2 regions of the Globicatella sanguinis genome follow, and region 2 is predicted to be linked to the other one. Evidence: a T-box and tRNA genes for the amino acid it is inferred to sense, from the RefSeq annotation. Region 2 holds a T-box; the other holds one or more tRNA genes.

Region 1 (8,648 bases), 450 kb from region 2:
ACGTTGTTTTTTAGCAGAATTAATTTAGGACAGGCAAGAGAACAAGCATATTTTACTTTTACTTGCTTAAAGCCATGCTTCAAAATAGAGTTATTAATATTTTTTTGATGACAGCAGGGGCAAGCCACTGGGTCATAAGAAAGCTTAGCAGATACAGTCTGGTAAACGACACCGTTCAATGTAATGGAATCTTGATCCAAACATCCTTCAATAAAAGTGATATTAGGGTCTGTTATTTCAAGTAATTTTCTGATATCATCTGAATAGGTCATGTGAGTTCCTCTTTTCTAATAGTTTAGTCGCTAATTAGATTATATCGGAATTCCATGACTTTTTGTATTGATTTATAAAGGTGTGAATGAACAGAGTCATTTCTATAAATCCACACCAAAAAGTATAGAGCCTTTTTTTGCTATGAAATAAAATTTTCCTAAGAATTCTTTATTTTAAATGATTTTTTAACACTATTTTAAAAAAATAGGTATAATAGAGTAGAGTATTGAAGAAGGAAGTGAAGTGATGAATACAAAAATTTTAATCGTAGATGATGATCGTGAAATTGTGGAGTTGCTTAATATTTATTTACAAAACGAAGGTTACGAGGTTTTAAAAGCTTACAATGGTCAACAAGCGTTAAATATTTTAGAGGAAGAAACAAATCTAAATATGGTATTATTGGATATTATGCTTCCGCAAGTGGATGGTTTGAAAGTCTTATCATATATTCGAAAAAACCAAAAGAGCTTGCCTGTTATCCTGGTAAGTGCTAAATCATCAGATACAGATAAAATACAAGGATTAATTAGCGGTGCCGATGATTATATCACCAAACCATTTAATCCATTAGAAGTTGTTGCGAGAATTAAATCTATTTTAAGACGCCAACAAAATTATATGCAACCAGAAGTACCAGATACCATCATGGTCGGTCCACTGGAAATTAAGAAGGAATCTCATGAAGTTACCACTCTTTCTGGTGTTCAAATTCAACTTACCGCAATAGAATTTGAAATTTTATTTCTATTAGCGAGTCATCCTAATCGCGTATTTAGTGCGAATGAAATTTTTGAAGCTGTTTGGAATCAAGAAAGTGTTGTCAGTGCCAAAACGGTTATGGTTCACGTTAGTCACTTAAGAGATAAGATTGAGGAAGCGACTGGTGGTGAAAAAGTAATCCGTACAGTATGGGGTGTTGGGTATAAAATTGAAGCTTAGTCAAGATAAACTACCTACAGTGAAATTTCGACGACACGAAATAGTTGAATTAGTGTTAGAAATTTTACTTATCATGGGGGTACTTTACTTTTTATACTTGAGTGTCACACTCTTGTTTATTGAGGTCTTAAGTGTGCCTATAGGTATGTATGGTGAAGAAGAAATGACTGCTTATGAATATTTTAAGTTGACTCCTGCAAAGTTAGAATTAGCAAAACAATCTTTTGCTGTTGTGATAATTTTTTTAGGAATAGGACTGGCATATTGGCAGATGAAGCGTAAGATTTCTACTATCCACTTGAATCATCTTTTGGAATACTTAACTTATATTGCGAGAGGAAATTATCAATTAAGAATTCCAGATATGCAGGTTGATGAATTATCAGAAATTGTACGGAGTGTTAATTCTTTGGTTGATAGTACGGTTCATGCGATGGAGGAAGAACGTCGAATAGAAAAGACTAAAGATGAGTTAATCGCCAATGTGGGGCATGATTTAAGAACCCCTTTAACCTCTATCATCGGCTATCTAGGTTTAATTGAAAACAAACGGTATCATTCAGAAGAACAGTTACTAGAATATACGCATATTGCTTATAAAAAAGCAATGAGCATGCAAGTGATGGTTAATGATTTGTTTGATTACGCCGCTTCGAGATTAGTTTCATATGAAGTTACCCCTGAAGAAGTGCATCTAAATTTTTTCTTTGAACAACTGGCAGCAGAATTTGAATTAGAAGCAGCTGAAAAAAATATTGAAATTGAAATCAATGTGATGCCTAAAAACTTAATTGTTCATTTTGACCCAGAAAAAATGGCACGAGTATTTAATAACTTATTATCAAATGCGCTAAAATATGGACATGGTGCCACTAAAATAAAAATGAATGCTAACCAAATAGATGATGATGACCAGATTATTATGGATGTAGTCAATAATGGTGAGCTTCTAAAATTAGAAGAATTGGAAAAAGTTTTCCAAAGAAGTTATCGGGCAGATACCTCAAGAAATTCTGCTATTCCTGGGACGGGACTCGGTTTAGGAATCGCTAGAAATATTGTAGAGTTACATAATGGTATCATTTATGCTATGATTGAGAATAACGAAATGATATTTAGAATCGAGATGAGTAGATTATAAATGAAGATGATTAATAAGATATTGATTTTATTATTATCTGTATTCCTGGTGCTACCAAAGCATAGTTTAGTCAGTGCTCAAGAATTAAATATTGAAAATTTACCTGCTCAGTCTATTATGTTAATCAATGGCGATAATGGGCAGGTTCTATTTAATAAAAATTCCGAAGACCTTTTAGAAATTGGCTCCTTGTCTAAATTATTACTGCTATATATTGTTTTTGAACAAATTGAAACAGAAAAAATTAATTTAGAGGATATAGTCCCTATTTCTAATGCTGCTTATGAGCTCAGTCAAGATTATGATATACCGAACGTTCCTTTAAGACAGGATTTTTCATATACGGTAGAAGAGTTAATAACGGCGATCGCAGTAAAAAATGCGAATGGTGCAGCGTTGGCTCTAGTTGAAAAAATTGCATCCAATGAAGCAGATTTTATAAAATTAATGGAACAAAAGTTAAGTGAATGGCAACTTTCAAATTATCAATTTGTTGATAGTTTGGGGTTACCTAATGACTATGAGAGAGGTGTAGAAGAGTATCAAGGTCAAACTAATAAAATGAGTGCGGAGGCTATTATAACAGTGGCTTTCAGATTATACAAAGATTATCCACAATATTTAGAATATGCCTCGACTAAGGAATTAAATTTTAAGGCAGATACGGATGATGCTTTTCAAACAACAAGCAATAATCCATTATTAAAAGACACCAAACTGTCAGTCAATGGAATGTTTATTGGCTATGCTCCTCAAAATGGCTATAATCAAGTGATAAGTAGCACCGATCAAGAAACGACCTATTTAGCAGTAGTAATCGGGGTGTCAGAGAATCTAGAAGACCCCTATTATTCTGTTGAACAATTGATACAATATGCTCAGAGCAGTTTTGATACGAAGATTATTGTAAAAAAAGAGAGTTTGACGGAAGAAATCCCTGTTATAAATGTAGATGGTGGTACGAGAGATATCATACATTCTGTCTATACAGATGATTTCGTAATCAGTGTACCAAAAGGCGATAATCAATTAAACATTGATTATCAATTTATACCTAATGAAGAAAAAACAGGATACCAAAATTATATAACCGCTCCAATAGATAAAGGAGATTTTTTAGGAACATTAAAAATGGATTTTCAACATTATAACATCGAGTACTTACCAACGGCTCAAAACAGTGAAGTACAGGTAGTGGCGAATGAATCGATACCTGAAAAATCAATTTTTGGAAAATTTTTACAATCAGTAATGAGATTTATTATAACGATAATCGAAGCAATTCGAAAATTTTTTACTAACATATTTAATTAGAGGTGATATAGATGAGTCAAGAAGTCGCTATTTTTGCTGGAGGTTGTTTTTGGTGTATGGTACATCCATTTGATCAGTGGCCAGGAGTTATTTCAGTTGAATCAGGTTATACAGGTGGTCATGTTATGAACCCAAGTTATGAACAAGTAAAAACAGGAATGACTGGCCATACTGAAGCGGTAAAAATTACCTATGATCCAGCGATAATTCCTTATCAAAAGCTATTAGAAGTATACTGGTCTGTCATTGATCCTACGGATTTAGAAGGACAATTTGTGGATCGTGGCTCTTCGTATCGACCAGAAATATTTTACACAACTCCTGAGCAAAAAGAATTAGCTGAACAATCTAAAGAGCATTTAGATTTGAGTCAACGATTTTCAAAACCAATTGTAGTACCGATTACTGAAGCAACAGAATTTTTTGTTGCTGAAGATTATCATCAGGATTTTTATAAGAAAAATCCTACTCATTATCAACGGTATCGACAAGGTTCCGGAAGAGACCAATTTATTGAAAGATTTCAGCAATAATTCGTAAAAATGTCATAATTTGTATTGACAATATAGATGTAAATAAGGTATTATTAATCATGTTGTGAATCACATTCACAGGCCGGCTTAGCTCAGTTGGTAGAGCATCTGATTTGTAATCAGAGGGTCGAGGGTTCAAGTCCTTTAGCCGGCATTGATTAGTAATAATCAAAGGTTCCAAAATATCCTTTGCCGGGGTGGCGGAACTGGCAGACGCACAGGACTTAAAATCCTGCGGGTAGTGATACCCGTACCGGTTCGATTCCGGTCCTCGGCATCATTTAAACATTGACTTAACAATGTTTCTAGGCTTCAGTTGTAGTAGTAACTGGGGTCTTTTTTTATTACGTAATTGATTACGTATTAATAAAAAAACTCTTTAGTTTATAAATTATTAGTAGTATTAGTAGTCATTATGAATAATAATTCTTAAATGATTGCTCATGAGCTGGGCATAAACTTGAAAAATTAAATCAATTGATTGCTCGCTAATTAAAAGCGCAGTGGTTGAGTGGTCTCACCTGCGTCTTAAGATTTAGACATCATTTTGATAAATTGAATCAAGTTTATTGATCGGTAATTAAAAGCGGAGTGGTTGAGTGGCCTCAAATTGCGTCTTAAAGAAGTAAGGTATAAATTTGACAAATTCAATCAACTAATTGTTCGGTAGTTAAAAACGCAGTGGTTGAGCAGCCTCAACCTGCGTCTTTCGACTTGTTTGAGGCCTACTCAACTTTGCGGGGGTAGGCTGACGAAGCGAAAATTATTCAATTTTCTAATTCTGGCCTACTCCCAACTGTGCGGGGTGGGCAAACGAAGCGAAAATCATTGAATTTTCTACTTCTGGCCCACTCCCGTTATAATCATCAAAAAAATTGTTTATTTAATTAATATTTTGAACACAATTACTCTGTTTCCGGGTATAATAGTGAGTGAATATAAATAGATAAAAGCATTTTCGAATGTCGTAAGGAGTGGGAAAAAATTGGTGAAACAAAAAAGTTTTACATTATGGATTACGCAAGTTGCTTTATTAACAACATTATGTGTGGTGGGGAGAATTTTCTTTGCGTTCATACCGAATGTACAACCCGTTACAACTATTATCGCAATTGTGACCATTTTATTAGGTTTTAAAGATGGCGTTATCGTATCGTCTTTGACGATGCTAGTTTCAAATCTCATTTTGGGAATGGGGCCATGGGTCGTGTTACAAATTATAAGCTATCTTATCGTCGTTATTTTTGTCTACTTCAGCAATAGATTATTAGAAAAAATGGTAAAAAGAGATTATATATTATTTGGTAGCCGAGCAGTCGTTACCGGTATTGCAGGTATATTGTTTGGCTTTAGTATTTCGTGGTTGTGGACTTTTTTAATACAAGTAGAAAACTTTTGGGTTTATTATTTAAATGGTTTACCTTTTGATTTGGCTCATTCAGCTGGGAATGTGGTATTTTTTATCTTATTATTCCCATTATTGAATAAATTATTCCAACGATATGCTGTCAATTATCAAGGGTTAAAACAAAATTAGTCAAATAATGACCGAAATATAAGATTTTAAGTCGTTCCTCTTTTCAAAGAGGAATTATTATTGTATAATGGTCAAAGAAAGTCAATGTTAAAGGAGGCGAGACTGTGACCCAACGAAATATGACGGATATTATTGAAGCGTATTTAAAAGCGTATTTAGAAAATCAAGAACATCTTGAAATCAAGCGAAGTGATATTGCCGATCGATTTGATTGTGTTCCTTCGCAAATCAATTATGTTATTAATACCCGTTTTACACAAGAACATGGATACCTAGTGGAAAGTAAAAGAGGTGGCGGAGGCTATATCCGGATACTTAAAGTCCATTTGGTAGATGAAGTAGACGAAATCGATCAAATGATTGATTTAATTGGAAATCAGATAAGTCAGCGAAACGGGATCAATATCATCGAAACTTTAACAGAAAGAAAGATTATAACTCAAAGGGAAGCTGCTTTGATTTTATCTGTGATTGAAAAAGCTGTTTTACAAACAATAACGGAGGAAGAACAAATAGCGAGAGCTCAATTATTAAAAACTTTTCTATACCAACTCCGTTATACATACGAATAAGAGGTGAATAAAAATGTTTGAAGAACTATTTACAGAAAGTGCACGACAAGCGATGATTTATGCGGCAGAGCAAGCTTATTATATGCAACATCAAGCAGTCGGCACAGAACATATATTATTAGGTTTATCTCGTGAAGAAACTGGAATTGCTGGAAAAGCATTAAGAGAACATGGTGCAACTTTCAATGAATTGATTTTAGAATTAGAAGCCATACATGGAAAATTTAGTCAACCGCGACTCAATGCTGAAAGAGTTATACCTTACTCTCCACGTGCTAAAAAAGTTATTATGAATGCTTCTAATGATGCGAAACGATTGGGTGCACCAAAAGTTGGAACTGAGCATTTATTATTAGGTATTTTAAAAGAAGAAATTTTAGCAACGGTTTTACTAAGAAACGTTGGTGTTGATTTTGATGAATTACGCAAAACAATTTATGAATTAATTGGCTTAGCTAGTCAAGACCCAACCAGTGGTGGTAACAATCGACGTAGAAGAAATCCTCGTAACAATAAAGAGGCACAAAAGACGTCTAAAACACCAACACTTGATTCAGTTTCTAGAGATTTAACTGAGCTAGCTAGACAAAATGAATTGGATCCGGTGATTGGACGTGAAAAAGAAGTTCACCGAATTGTGCAAATTATTAGCCGTAGAACCAAAAACAATCCGGTTTTAGTTGGGGAACCAGGTGTCGGTAAAACAGCTATAGCAGAAGGATTAGCTCAAAGAATGATTCAAGGAGATGTTCCTCAAGATATCGCTAAGAAAAGTTTAATTATGTTAGATATGGGAGCATTAGTTGCAGGAACGAAATATCGCGGTGAATTTGAAGAGCGCATGAAAAAAATTATCGAAGAAATTTCTGAAGACGGTAATATTATTCTGTTTATTGATGAATTGCATACATTAATCGGTGCTGGGGGAGCTGAAGGAGCGATTGATGCTTCTAATATATTAAAACCTGCTTTAGCTCGTGGAGAAATACAAGTAGTAGGTGCCACTACTTTAGACGAATACCAAAAGTATATTGAAAAAGATGCGGCATTAGAAAGACGTTTCTCTAAAGTACAAATTGATGAGCCTAGTCAAGAAGAATCTATCTTAATTATAAATGGACTAAAAGAAAAATATGAAGATCACCATAAAGTCGAAATTACTGACGAAGCAGTTGATGCCGCAGTAAAATTAAGTTCTCGCTATATGACAGCAAGACGCTTGCCGGATAAAGCGGTAGATTTAATTGATGAAGCTTCTGCACGTGTTCGTATTGATTCTGCGATTATGCCAAACAAAGTCACGACTGAAACAATTGAGCATCAGTTAGCTGAAATTGGCAATAAAAAAGAAGCCGCAATTCTCAATCGTGATTTTGAAGAAGCCGCAAATTTAAGAGAAAAAGAAGTGGCTCTAGAAGAGCAATTAGCAGAACTTGATAAAGCCAAAGAAAAAGCAAATGATGATTCAACTGTATCGCAATTGAAAGTAACAGCACAAGATGTGGCGCAGGTAGTTGCTTTAGCGACGGGGGTGCCAGTCCAACAAATGGAATCAAGTGAAAGCAAACGATTGATTAATCTAGAAGCTGAATTACATGAACGTGTAATCGGGCAAGATGAAGCGGTCAAAGCAGTTGCCAGAGCGATTCGTAGAGCTCGTAGTGGTTTGAAATCACCAAAACGTCCAATTGGATCATTCCTATTTTTAGGACCTACTGGTGTTGGAAAAACGGAATTAGCCAAAACCTTAGCGACAGCAATGTTTGGTAGCGAAGATAGTATGATTCGGGTTGATATGTCTGAATATATGGAAAAACACAGTGTCTCTCGTTTAGTAGGATCACCTCCAGGATATGTGGGGTATGAAGAAGCAGGGCAATTAACTGAAAAAATACGTCAAAAGCCGTATAGTGTTATTTTATTAGATGAGGTCGAAAAAGCTCATCCAGATGTCTTTAATATTTTATTACAAGTATTTGATGATGGTCATTTAACCGATGGTAAAGGCCGTAAAGTAGACTTTAGAAACACAATTATTATCATGACGTCCAATTTAGGAGCAACAGCCTTAAGGGATGAGAAATCAGTTGGGTTTGGTGCAGTTTCAGTAACACAAAACCATGAAGCGATGGAATCTAGAATACGTGAAGAATTAAAACGTGCATTCCGTCCAGAATTCTTAAACCGTATTGATGAGACAGTTGTCTTCCACTCATTAAGTAAGGAAAATATTCGTGAGATTGTTAAATTACATACTGCTGAAATTGTGAAACGTTTAGAAGAATTAGAAATTGAAGCCCGTGTAACGGATACCGCAGTCGATATTATTGCTGAAG
Region 2 (8,648 bases):
GCACGCAGGAGGTCAGCGGTTCAATCCCGCTATTCTCCATTCATGGCGGTGTAGCTCAGCTGGCTAGAGCGTCCGGTTCATACCCGGGAGGTCATGGGTTCGATCCCCTTCGCCGCTATAAACACTGGGACCTTTAGCTCAGTTGGTTAGAGCAGACGGCTCATAACCGTCCGGTCGCAGGTTCGAGTCCTGCAAGGTCCATGTCTTGTAGGACAAGAGAAAAGGATAAAAGCATATCAAACGTATCATATGGAGGATTACCCAAGTCCGGCTGAAGGGAACGGTCTTGAAAACCGTCAGGCGTGTAAGAGCGTGCGTGGGTTCGAATCCCACATCCTCCTTTACCAATATCGCGGGGTGGAGAAGCTGGCATCTCGTCGGGCTCATAACCCGAAGGTCGTAGGTTCGAATCCTACCCCCGCAATTAAGAGAAGATGCGGGTGTAGTTTAGTGGTAAAACTACAGCCTTCCAAGCTGTTGTCGCGAGTTCGATTCTCGTCACCCGCTTAAAGCGACAACGGGCCTATAGCTCAGTTGGTTAGAGCGCACCCCTGATAAGGGTGAGGTCGATGGTTCGAATCCATTTAGGCCCATCTTTTTTGAATAAAAAAAGTATCCAACTTGGTTAATGGGGAAGTACTCAAGAGGCTGAAGAGGCGCCCCTGCTAAGGGTGTAGGTCGGGTAAACCGGCGCGAGGGTTCAAATCCCTTCTTCCCCGTCAGACGGTCCGTTGGTCAAGTGGTTAAGACACCGCCCTTTCACGGCGGTAACACGGGTTCGAATCCCGTACGGATCATTGAATGAAAGTAAAGAAGCTGATGGAGGATTACCCAAGTCCGGCTGAAGGGAACGGTCTTGAAAACCGTCAGGCGTGTAAAAGCGTGCGTGGGTTCGAATCCCACATCCTCCTTATCTATAATAACATCGCGGGGTGGAGAAGCTGGCATCTCGTCGGGCTCATAACCCGAAGGTCGTAGGTTCGAATCCTACCCCCGCAATTGGTTCCGTGGTGTAGGGGTTAACATGCCTGCCTGTCACGCAGGAGATCGCGGGTTCAAATCCCGTCGGGACCGTCGATGCGGGTGTAGTTTAGTGGTAAAACTACAGCCTTCCAAGCTGTTGTCGCGAGTTCGATTCTCGTCACCCGCTTCACGACTCACTTCGGTGAGTCTTTTTTTATGTCTTTGTCATTGTTTAGCGTTGAATAAACAAGGTATTTGTGGCATAATGATATTAATATTGAATCAATGATTAGAATTAGTAGTTAAGTAAAATCATCAGAGAGCTTGTGGTTGGTGTGAACAAGTGATTAAGTTTATCGAACTCATCTCAATCGATGTTTATCTGAATAAAGTAAGATAAGCCGTATAATCTGCGTTAAAGATTTGAGGCATAATGTATTTATTAAAACTTTTCATTATGCAAAAATAGGTGGTACCGCGCTATTTGGCGCCCTATAGCAAGGTCTTTTTGTCTTGTTATAGGGTTTTATTTTTTTATTTAGAATATTTTTTTAGGAGGAAATTATGGTTTACCAACATCGTATTATTGAAAAGAAATGGCAAGATTATTGGGACAAACATGAAACATTTAAAACGACAGAGCGTGAAGGTCATCCAAAATTCTATGCATTAGATATGTTTCCATATCCGTCTGGACAAGGATTACACGTAGGACATCCCGAAGGCTATACAGCAACTGACGCGATTAGTCGTATGAAACGAGCACAAGGATTTGATGTGTTACATCCTATGGGGTGGGATGCTTTTGGTTTACCTGCTGAACAATATGCATTAGATACAGGGAATGATCCAGCTGAATTTACTGAAAAAAATATTGGTAATTTTAAGCGTCAAATTAAATCTTTAGGATTCAGTTATGATTGGAATCGTGAAATTAATACAACCGACCCTCATTATTATAAATGGACCCAATGGATTTTTTCTGAATTATATAAACGTGGTCTTGCTTATGAACAAGAAGTGGCGGTGAACTGGTGTCCAGCTTTAGGTACAGTTTTGGCTAATGAAGAAGTTATTGATGGTGTCAGCGAACGGGGGGGTCATCCTGTTTATCGTCGACCAATGCGTCAATGGGTATTGAAAATTACTGCTTATGCGGAAAGATTGTTAGAAGATTTAGAGTTAGTTGATTGGCCAGAAAGTATTAAGGCGATGCAACGTAATTGGATTGGAAAATCGGAAGGGGCAATGGTTACCTTTAAGATTAAAGATTCTGATCATGATTTCAAAATTTATACAACTCGTCCAGATACATTATTTGGGGCAAGCTATACTGTTTTAGCACCTGAGCATGAATTAGTTAAATTAATTACTACTCCTGATCAACAAGAAGCAGTTGAAGCCTATCTTAAAGAAGTTGAAACAAAGAGTGAATTAGACCGTACATCATTAAATAAAGACAAAACAGGCGTCTTTACTGGAGCTTACGCCATCAATCCCGTAAATGGACAAGAGATTCCTATTTGGGTAGCAGATTATGTTTTATCTAGTTATGGGACGGGGGCTGTCATGGCGGTGCCGGCTCATGATGAACGTGACTTCGAATTTGCGTCCAAACATCAACTACCAATTACACGAGTAGTGGAAGGTGGCGAATTACCTTTTGTCGATAATGGTGTGCACGTCGACTCTGATTTTATTAATGGGCTTGAAAATGAAGCAGCGATTAAGAAAATGATTGAGTGGTTAGAAGCTGAAGGAGTTGGAGAACACCAAGTTAATTATCGCCTACGTGATTGGTTATTCTCTCGTCAACGCTATTGGGGTGAACCAATTCCGGTTATTCATTGGGAAGATGGTACGACCACTTTAGTTCCTGAAGAAGAATTACCAGTGATGTTACCGAAGACTGATGAAATTAAACCTTCAGGCACCGGCGAGTCGCCGCTAGCTAAAATTGAAGAATGGGTCAATGTGGTTGATCCTGAAACTGGAATGAAAGGCAAACGTGAAACGCATACTATGCCACAATGGGCTGGTAGCTCTTGGTATTTCTTACGTTACATCGATCCAACCAATGAAGACGCGATTGCTTCCCCAGAAAAAATAGCAAAATGGATGCCCGTCGACTTATATATTGGTGGTGCAGAGCATGCCGTGTTACACTTATTATATGCACGCTTCTGGCACAAATTCCTATACGATTTAGGTGTTGTTCAAACTAAAGAACCTTTCCAAAAATTATTTAACCAAGGTATGATTTTAGGGGCAAACAATGAAAAAATGTCTAAATCTAAAGGGAATGTTGTTAACCCAGATGATGTTGTCAATGAATTTGGTGCGGATACTTTACGTGTATATGAAATGTTTATGGGACCATTAGATGCTTCGATTGCTTGGAGCGAAAAAGGCTTAGAAGGTAGTCGACGTTTCTTAGATCGTGTCTATCGTTTAATCATCGATGAAGCAACTGGTGAAGTAAAATCAACTGTCAAAGATGAAGCAAATGAAGCCTTAGTACGTGTTTATCACCAAACGGTTAAAAAAGTAACCGAAGACTTTGAAAACTTACATTTTAATACTGCAATTTCACAAATGATGATTTTCTTAAATGCAGCTAAAGACCAGCAAGTATTACCTTTAGCCTATGCGAAAGGATTCATTCAATTATTAGCACCTTTAGCACCTCATTTAATGGAAGAAATTTGGGAAAAATTAGGGGGAACAGAAAGTATTCAACATGCTGAATGGCCTACCTTTGATGAAGCTTTAACCGTTGAATCGCAAGTTGAAATTGTCATTCAAATTAATGGTAAATTGAAACAAAAAATGATGGTAGAGGTTGATTTATCTCCATCAGAATTAGAAGCAGTTGCCTTAGCAGATGAACAGATTATGTTGGCTATAGAAGGAAAAACAGTACGTAAAGTGATTGCAGTACCTAATCGATTAGTAAATATCGTAGCAAATTAAAAGGAGCCAATGATATGACAGACAATAATCGTCAAAATCGTTCTTATTCTAATATTGATTTAGAAGAAACGATTCAGTTTACACAGGAAGACTTAAGTATGCTGAGACGCCCGAATCGTCAACCGATTGATGGTGATTATTTTACTGAGCAAATAAGCGGTAATGAGCGTCCAATTGAAGCCAATAAATCGCAACAAAACAATCGTTTTAACGTGAAAACAAATGAACAACAGGGTGAAGAAGAGAGTGAACATCAAGTAACCGATAATGATTTTTATTCAAAAAATCATCGTCAATTAAGTTCTAATGCTGAACGACCTAAAGAATTTCAATCGTATCCAAATGAAACAGTTATTGATGATTATCCTGACTTTACAGCTCAAGAGTATTATCATCCAAATACTAGAAATACTGAGGATAAAGTTGCATCATCTGCAAACGAACCGTTTAATTTTGATGAAGTGAATTATCAGCAGCCTGAAATAGATGATTCTTATCCAATTGAACCGGATAAAGTAGTAATCGATTCAGAGTTAGATATCAAGGAAACAACATCTACTTATGATCAGTTTGAATCAGCTAAAAATGCTAGTCATAATGTCGCTTCTGATGAACCAGAAGAGAATCCATTTGTTTATAAATCAAAGACAAAAAAATTTCGTGATCAATATGAAGCAAAAAAAGAAAGAGAACAACAAGCGATTCGTGAACGACGTGAAAAATTAATCAAAAAGTTTGAAGACACTTACGAACCAGTTTACGATGAAAATAATCTTTCAGCCTTCGATCAATACAATCAGTTTGAACAAGATAGAGCAATGGCGACTGAGGAAACATTATCATCGTCATCAATCAAAACGACCAAAGAACAACAACCGAATCAATCAGCGAACAAACAAGCAAAAAGGAATCAATCACCGGTTTCAGAACCTTCGCTTACTGGATTCCTTGGTCACATTAAAGATTCTATTGCCCATAAATTCAGTCAAAATGATGAAGAGTTATCTCAACTGAACGAGGCAACCAAAGCCAACGAAAGAAGAACATTACAAGCTAAAAATCAAAACTGCAATCAAAAAACTAACCTGGACCATTCTACTGAAGAAGATATTTTATTTGAAAACGATAGACCCGTATCGGCAGCTGCAGAAGTTGATTTTTCAGAAGATTCATTCAATGACAATAGAACAAATGATACTGAAAACGTTAAAGCATCGCACACAGACGAAACATCAACACATACAGACGAAACATCAACACACACAGGTGAACAAGTAATAACTAGCGAAGACAGAACAGCTCAAGACGAAAGTAGCCAAAATTCAGAGCCTATTCAACTTGATCATGAAGCAACAACCGTTGAAGGCAGCGGTGTGGATGAACAGAATTTTGCAACATCAAATGGCGAAGTGACTGTTAAATCGAAAAACGATTCAGTAGGTAAAGTATTAGCAGATACTTCCACTGAAAATATTGAAGCAGTAAGTGAGCAAATCGCTCAACAAACACAATCATTCGAGGGACCTATTTTAACTGATTCAGTATTAGATGAAACGATCGTTAATGATGATTTAGTTGAAAATGATGTTCAGGAAGAAGAAGCATCTTTCGTTAAAGGAACTGCTTGGTTAACAGCAGGCAATATTATTTCTAGAATTTTAGGTGCTTTATATGTGATTCCTTGGGGGACCTGGTTTGGTACAAGTTATACGACTGCCAATGTGCTCTATGGGATTGGTTATAATCCATACGCGCTATTCTTAGCCATCTCGACGGCAGGTTTCCCGAGTGCGATTGCGAAACAAATGGCCTACTATCATTCACAGAAAAAATATAAATCAGCTGATAAAATTTTCAAAAACAGTTTATTAGTGATGTTAGTATCTGGTTTAGTATCGGGTGGTCTATTATTCGTTTTAGCACCATTTATAGCGGGCATTTCCTCAACTGATAATCCGCAAGCAGCGGTTGTGGTGATCCGTTCATTAGCTCCAGCGTTACTAATACTACCCGTGATGAGTTTATTACGTGGCTATTTCCAAGGATTTGGTGATATGGTACCAACAGCTGTTTCTCAAATTCTAGAACAAATTGCCCGCGTGGTTTATATGCTAGCAGCGACGTATGCGATTATGAAGATGCTTGATGGCGATGTTACCAAAGCAGTAGCACACTCTACCTTTGCAGCTTTTGTAGGGGCCGTCTTATCTTTAGTTTATCTCGTATTCTTATACATCCAACGTCGTGGAGCGATTAACTTATTAATTGAAACAGCTGAAGAAGATGATACCAACACCTTAGACTTCAAAGCGAGTTTAATGATTTTATTAAAAGATAGTATTCCATTTATCCTTTTAGGATCAGGTATTATTATCGCGAAATTCATTGACCAAATCACCTTTAAGTTCATTTTAGAAAGAACGTCAACCATGTTATTAAGTGATATTAGTGAATTGTTTGGTGTCATGAACTTAGACGTCGATAAATTAATTATGATTATTATTTCGATTGCAGTGGGCATGTCACTATCATCGATTCCATTAATTACGAAGCTTTATGCCAACCATGAAGAAGGTAAAACTGCAGAATTGATTGAAAAAATTTCGATACTATTCTTATTAGTGATGGCACCAGCAGCATTTGGAATGGCAAGTATTGCTAATAATATGTATCAATTATTCTATCCTTATGGTCACGAAGCGGGTCCATCATTATTAGTAACAGCCTCTGTTTTAAGTATTATTTTAGGAGCGTATACGATCCTTTCTACTATTATTCAATCAATGAATTATCGTCGTGCAGCTATTCGTTTCTTATTAGTCGGTTTGGCTGTGAAATTGACTTTACAATTTCCATTAGTTGCTTGGTTAAATGCTCACGGTGCCTTGATCGCAACCTTACTAGGTTTCTTAGTCACTTGCATTTTAACTATTTGGAAATTAAATGAACTGGTTCACTTAGACTTTAAAGGCATGTTACCAAATATTATCATTATTTATTCAGCCACTTTATTAATGACTGTTTCAGCTTGGCTATGGAATAGTTCACTTGACTTATTATTTGGTCCAGTAGGACGTATTCTTACATTTGTTAAAATCTTAATAGTGGTTACCTTTGCGGCCTTTGTTTACTTCGGGGTACTCGCACTATTTGGTAAACTATCTTTATTAATTGGTGAACGTCATAGAGCATTACAAGATAAGTTGAGAATGTTCTAATGAGACTAGATAAATTATTAGCCCATACTGGTTATGGTACACGCAAAGAAGTAAAACAAATAATTACCAATGGTTGGGTTGATATCAATGGTCAAACTGTTAAGAAAGTAGGCTTTCAGGTTGATATCGAAAATGATGTGGTGACAGTTGATGGGCAAGTAGTCCAGTATCAGAAATACCACTATTACATTATGAACAAACCAGAAGGAATTATTAGTGCCACCGAAGATCATTATCATGAAACAGTTATTGATTGGTTAGGTCCAGATTACGCCCACTTGGATTTATTTCCTGTGGGGCGTTTGGATATTGATACAACAGGTTTATTATTATTAACGAACAATGGACAATTAGCTCATCAATTACTGTCACCTAAGCGTGAAGTCCCCAAACGTTATTTTGCAGTGGTAAGTGGGATTGTAGAAGAAAAAGACATTGATAAATTTGCTAAAGGTTTAGATTTAGGGGATTTCGTGACACAACCAAGTCAATTAACGATTCTTAATGTTGATGAAGCAAAAAATCAATCCCGAATTGAAGTCGTGATTCATGAAGGAAAATTCCACCAAGTAAAACGAATGTGTGAAAAAATTAATTGTGAAGTGATTCAATTACAACGTCTTTCAATGGGACCGTTAATCTTACCAGATGATTTACCTATTGGAGAATATAGGCCCTTGAATGAAGACGAATGGACACTTTTAGAAGATTTTGGTATTGAATAGGAGTTGAAGAAAAAAATGATAAATTGGTTACAAGAAGTTGAAAACCGAAAAGAAACATTATTTGAAGATTTATTTAGATTATTACGGATCCCTTCGGTTAGAGAAGATGATAAAGCAACGGACGAAGCACCAGTAGGTCCTGGCCCTAAAGCAGCCTTAGAAGAATTTATGAAAATGGCTCAAGAAGATGGTTTTGAAACTAAACAATTTGGACCATGGGCTGGTCGTATCGAAGTAGGTTCAGGCGATGAACTAATGGGAATTTTAGGTCATGTGGATGTGGTTCCTGTCGGTACGGGTTGGGAAACAGATCCCTTTGAACCGGTCATTAAAGACAATCGTATTTATGCTCGTGGCTCAAGTGATGACAAAGGGCCAACAGTTGCAGCCTATTTTGCAATTAAATTATTGCGTGAATTAGGTTATGACTTTAATAAGCGAGTTCACTTAATTGTCGGAACAGACGAAGAAAGTGGCTGGCAATGTATGGATTATTATTTCCAACATGCGGAAATGCCTGATTTTGGTTTCTCACCAGATGCGGTATTCCCGATTATCAATGGGGAAAAAGGTAATGTTAGTTTTTATTTAGATTTTAAATCTGAACCCACTGAAGGCGATGTTACTTTAGTGAATTTTGAAGGTGGCTTACGTGAAAATATGGTCATCCAAGATGTGACCGCGACGGTTGAAGGTTTAGATAATACTGTTACCGAACAATTTGCGACATTTGTCAATGAGCATCAATTGTCTGGAAATGCAGAATGGC

What was found. A T-box is a leader RNA that pairs with one kind of tRNA and senses whether it is charged. The one in region 2 lies ahead of leuS (leucine--tRNA ligase), so its partner is inferred to be a tRNA-Leu.
Region 1: it has a tRNA-Leu gene. The T-box ahead of leuS (leucine--tRNA ligase) is inferred to sense a tRNA for this amino acid. The anticodon was not compared.

The regions. Positions count from the first base shown of each region.
Region 1 covers NZ_CP126962.1:1,371,377-1,380,024, forward strand. Annotated here, with positions in the region: gene CYJ72_RS05975 (hypothetical protein) at 1-272, opposite strand, end outside; gene CYJ72_RS05980 (response regulator transcription factor) at 520-1,215, shown strand; gene CYJ72_RS05985 (sensor histidine kinase) at 1,349-2,356, shown strand; gene CYJ72_RS05990 (D-alanyl-D-alanine carboxypeptidase family protein) at 2,357-3,670, shown strand; gene msrA (peptide-methionine (S)-S-oxide reductase MsrA) at 3,682-4,203, shown strand; tRNA gene CYJ72_RS06000 (tRNA-Thr) at 4,285-4,357, shown strand; tRNA gene CYJ72_RS06005 (tRNA-Leu) at 4,395-4,480, shown strand; gene CYJ72_RS06010 (ECF transporter S component) at 5,192-5,740, shown strand; gene CYJ72_RS06015 (CtsR family transcriptional regulator) at 5,845-6,312, shown strand; gene CYJ72_RS06020 (ATP-dependent Clp protease ATP-binding subunit) at 6,326-8,648, shown strand, end outside.
Region 2 covers NZ_CP126962.1:922,602-931,249, reverse strand. Annotated here, with positions in the region: tRNA gene CYJ72_RS03970 (tRNA-Ala) at 1-39, shown strand, start outside; tRNA gene CYJ72_RS03965 (tRNA-Met) at 45-118, shown strand; tRNA gene CYJ72_RS03960 (tRNA-Ile) at 128-201, shown strand; tRNA gene CYJ72_RS03955 (tRNA-Ser) at 252-341, shown strand; tRNA gene CYJ72_RS03950 (tRNA-Met) at 352-424, shown strand; tRNA gene CYJ72_RS03945 (tRNA-Gly) at 437-507, shown strand; tRNA gene CYJ72_RS03940 (tRNA-Ile) at 520-593, shown strand; tRNA gene CYJ72_RS03935 (tRNA-Ser) at 631-719, shown strand; tRNA gene CYJ72_RS03930 (tRNA-Glu) at 726-797, shown strand; tRNA gene CYJ72_RS03925 (tRNA-Ser) at 822-911, shown strand; tRNA gene CYJ72_RS03920 (tRNA-Met) at 927-999, shown strand; tRNA gene CYJ72_RS03915 (tRNA-Asp) at 1,002-1,074, shown strand; tRNA gene CYJ72_RS03910 (tRNA-Gly) at 1,080-1,150, shown strand; T-box leader at 1,240-1,461, shown strand; gene leuS (leucine--tRNA ligase) at 1,528-3,936, shown strand; gene CYJ72_RS03900 (oligosaccharide flippase family protein) at 3,951-7,154, shown strand; gene CYJ72_RS03895 (pseudouridine synthase) at 7,154-7,879, shown strand; gene pepV (dipeptidase PepV) at 7,895-8,648, shown strand, end outside.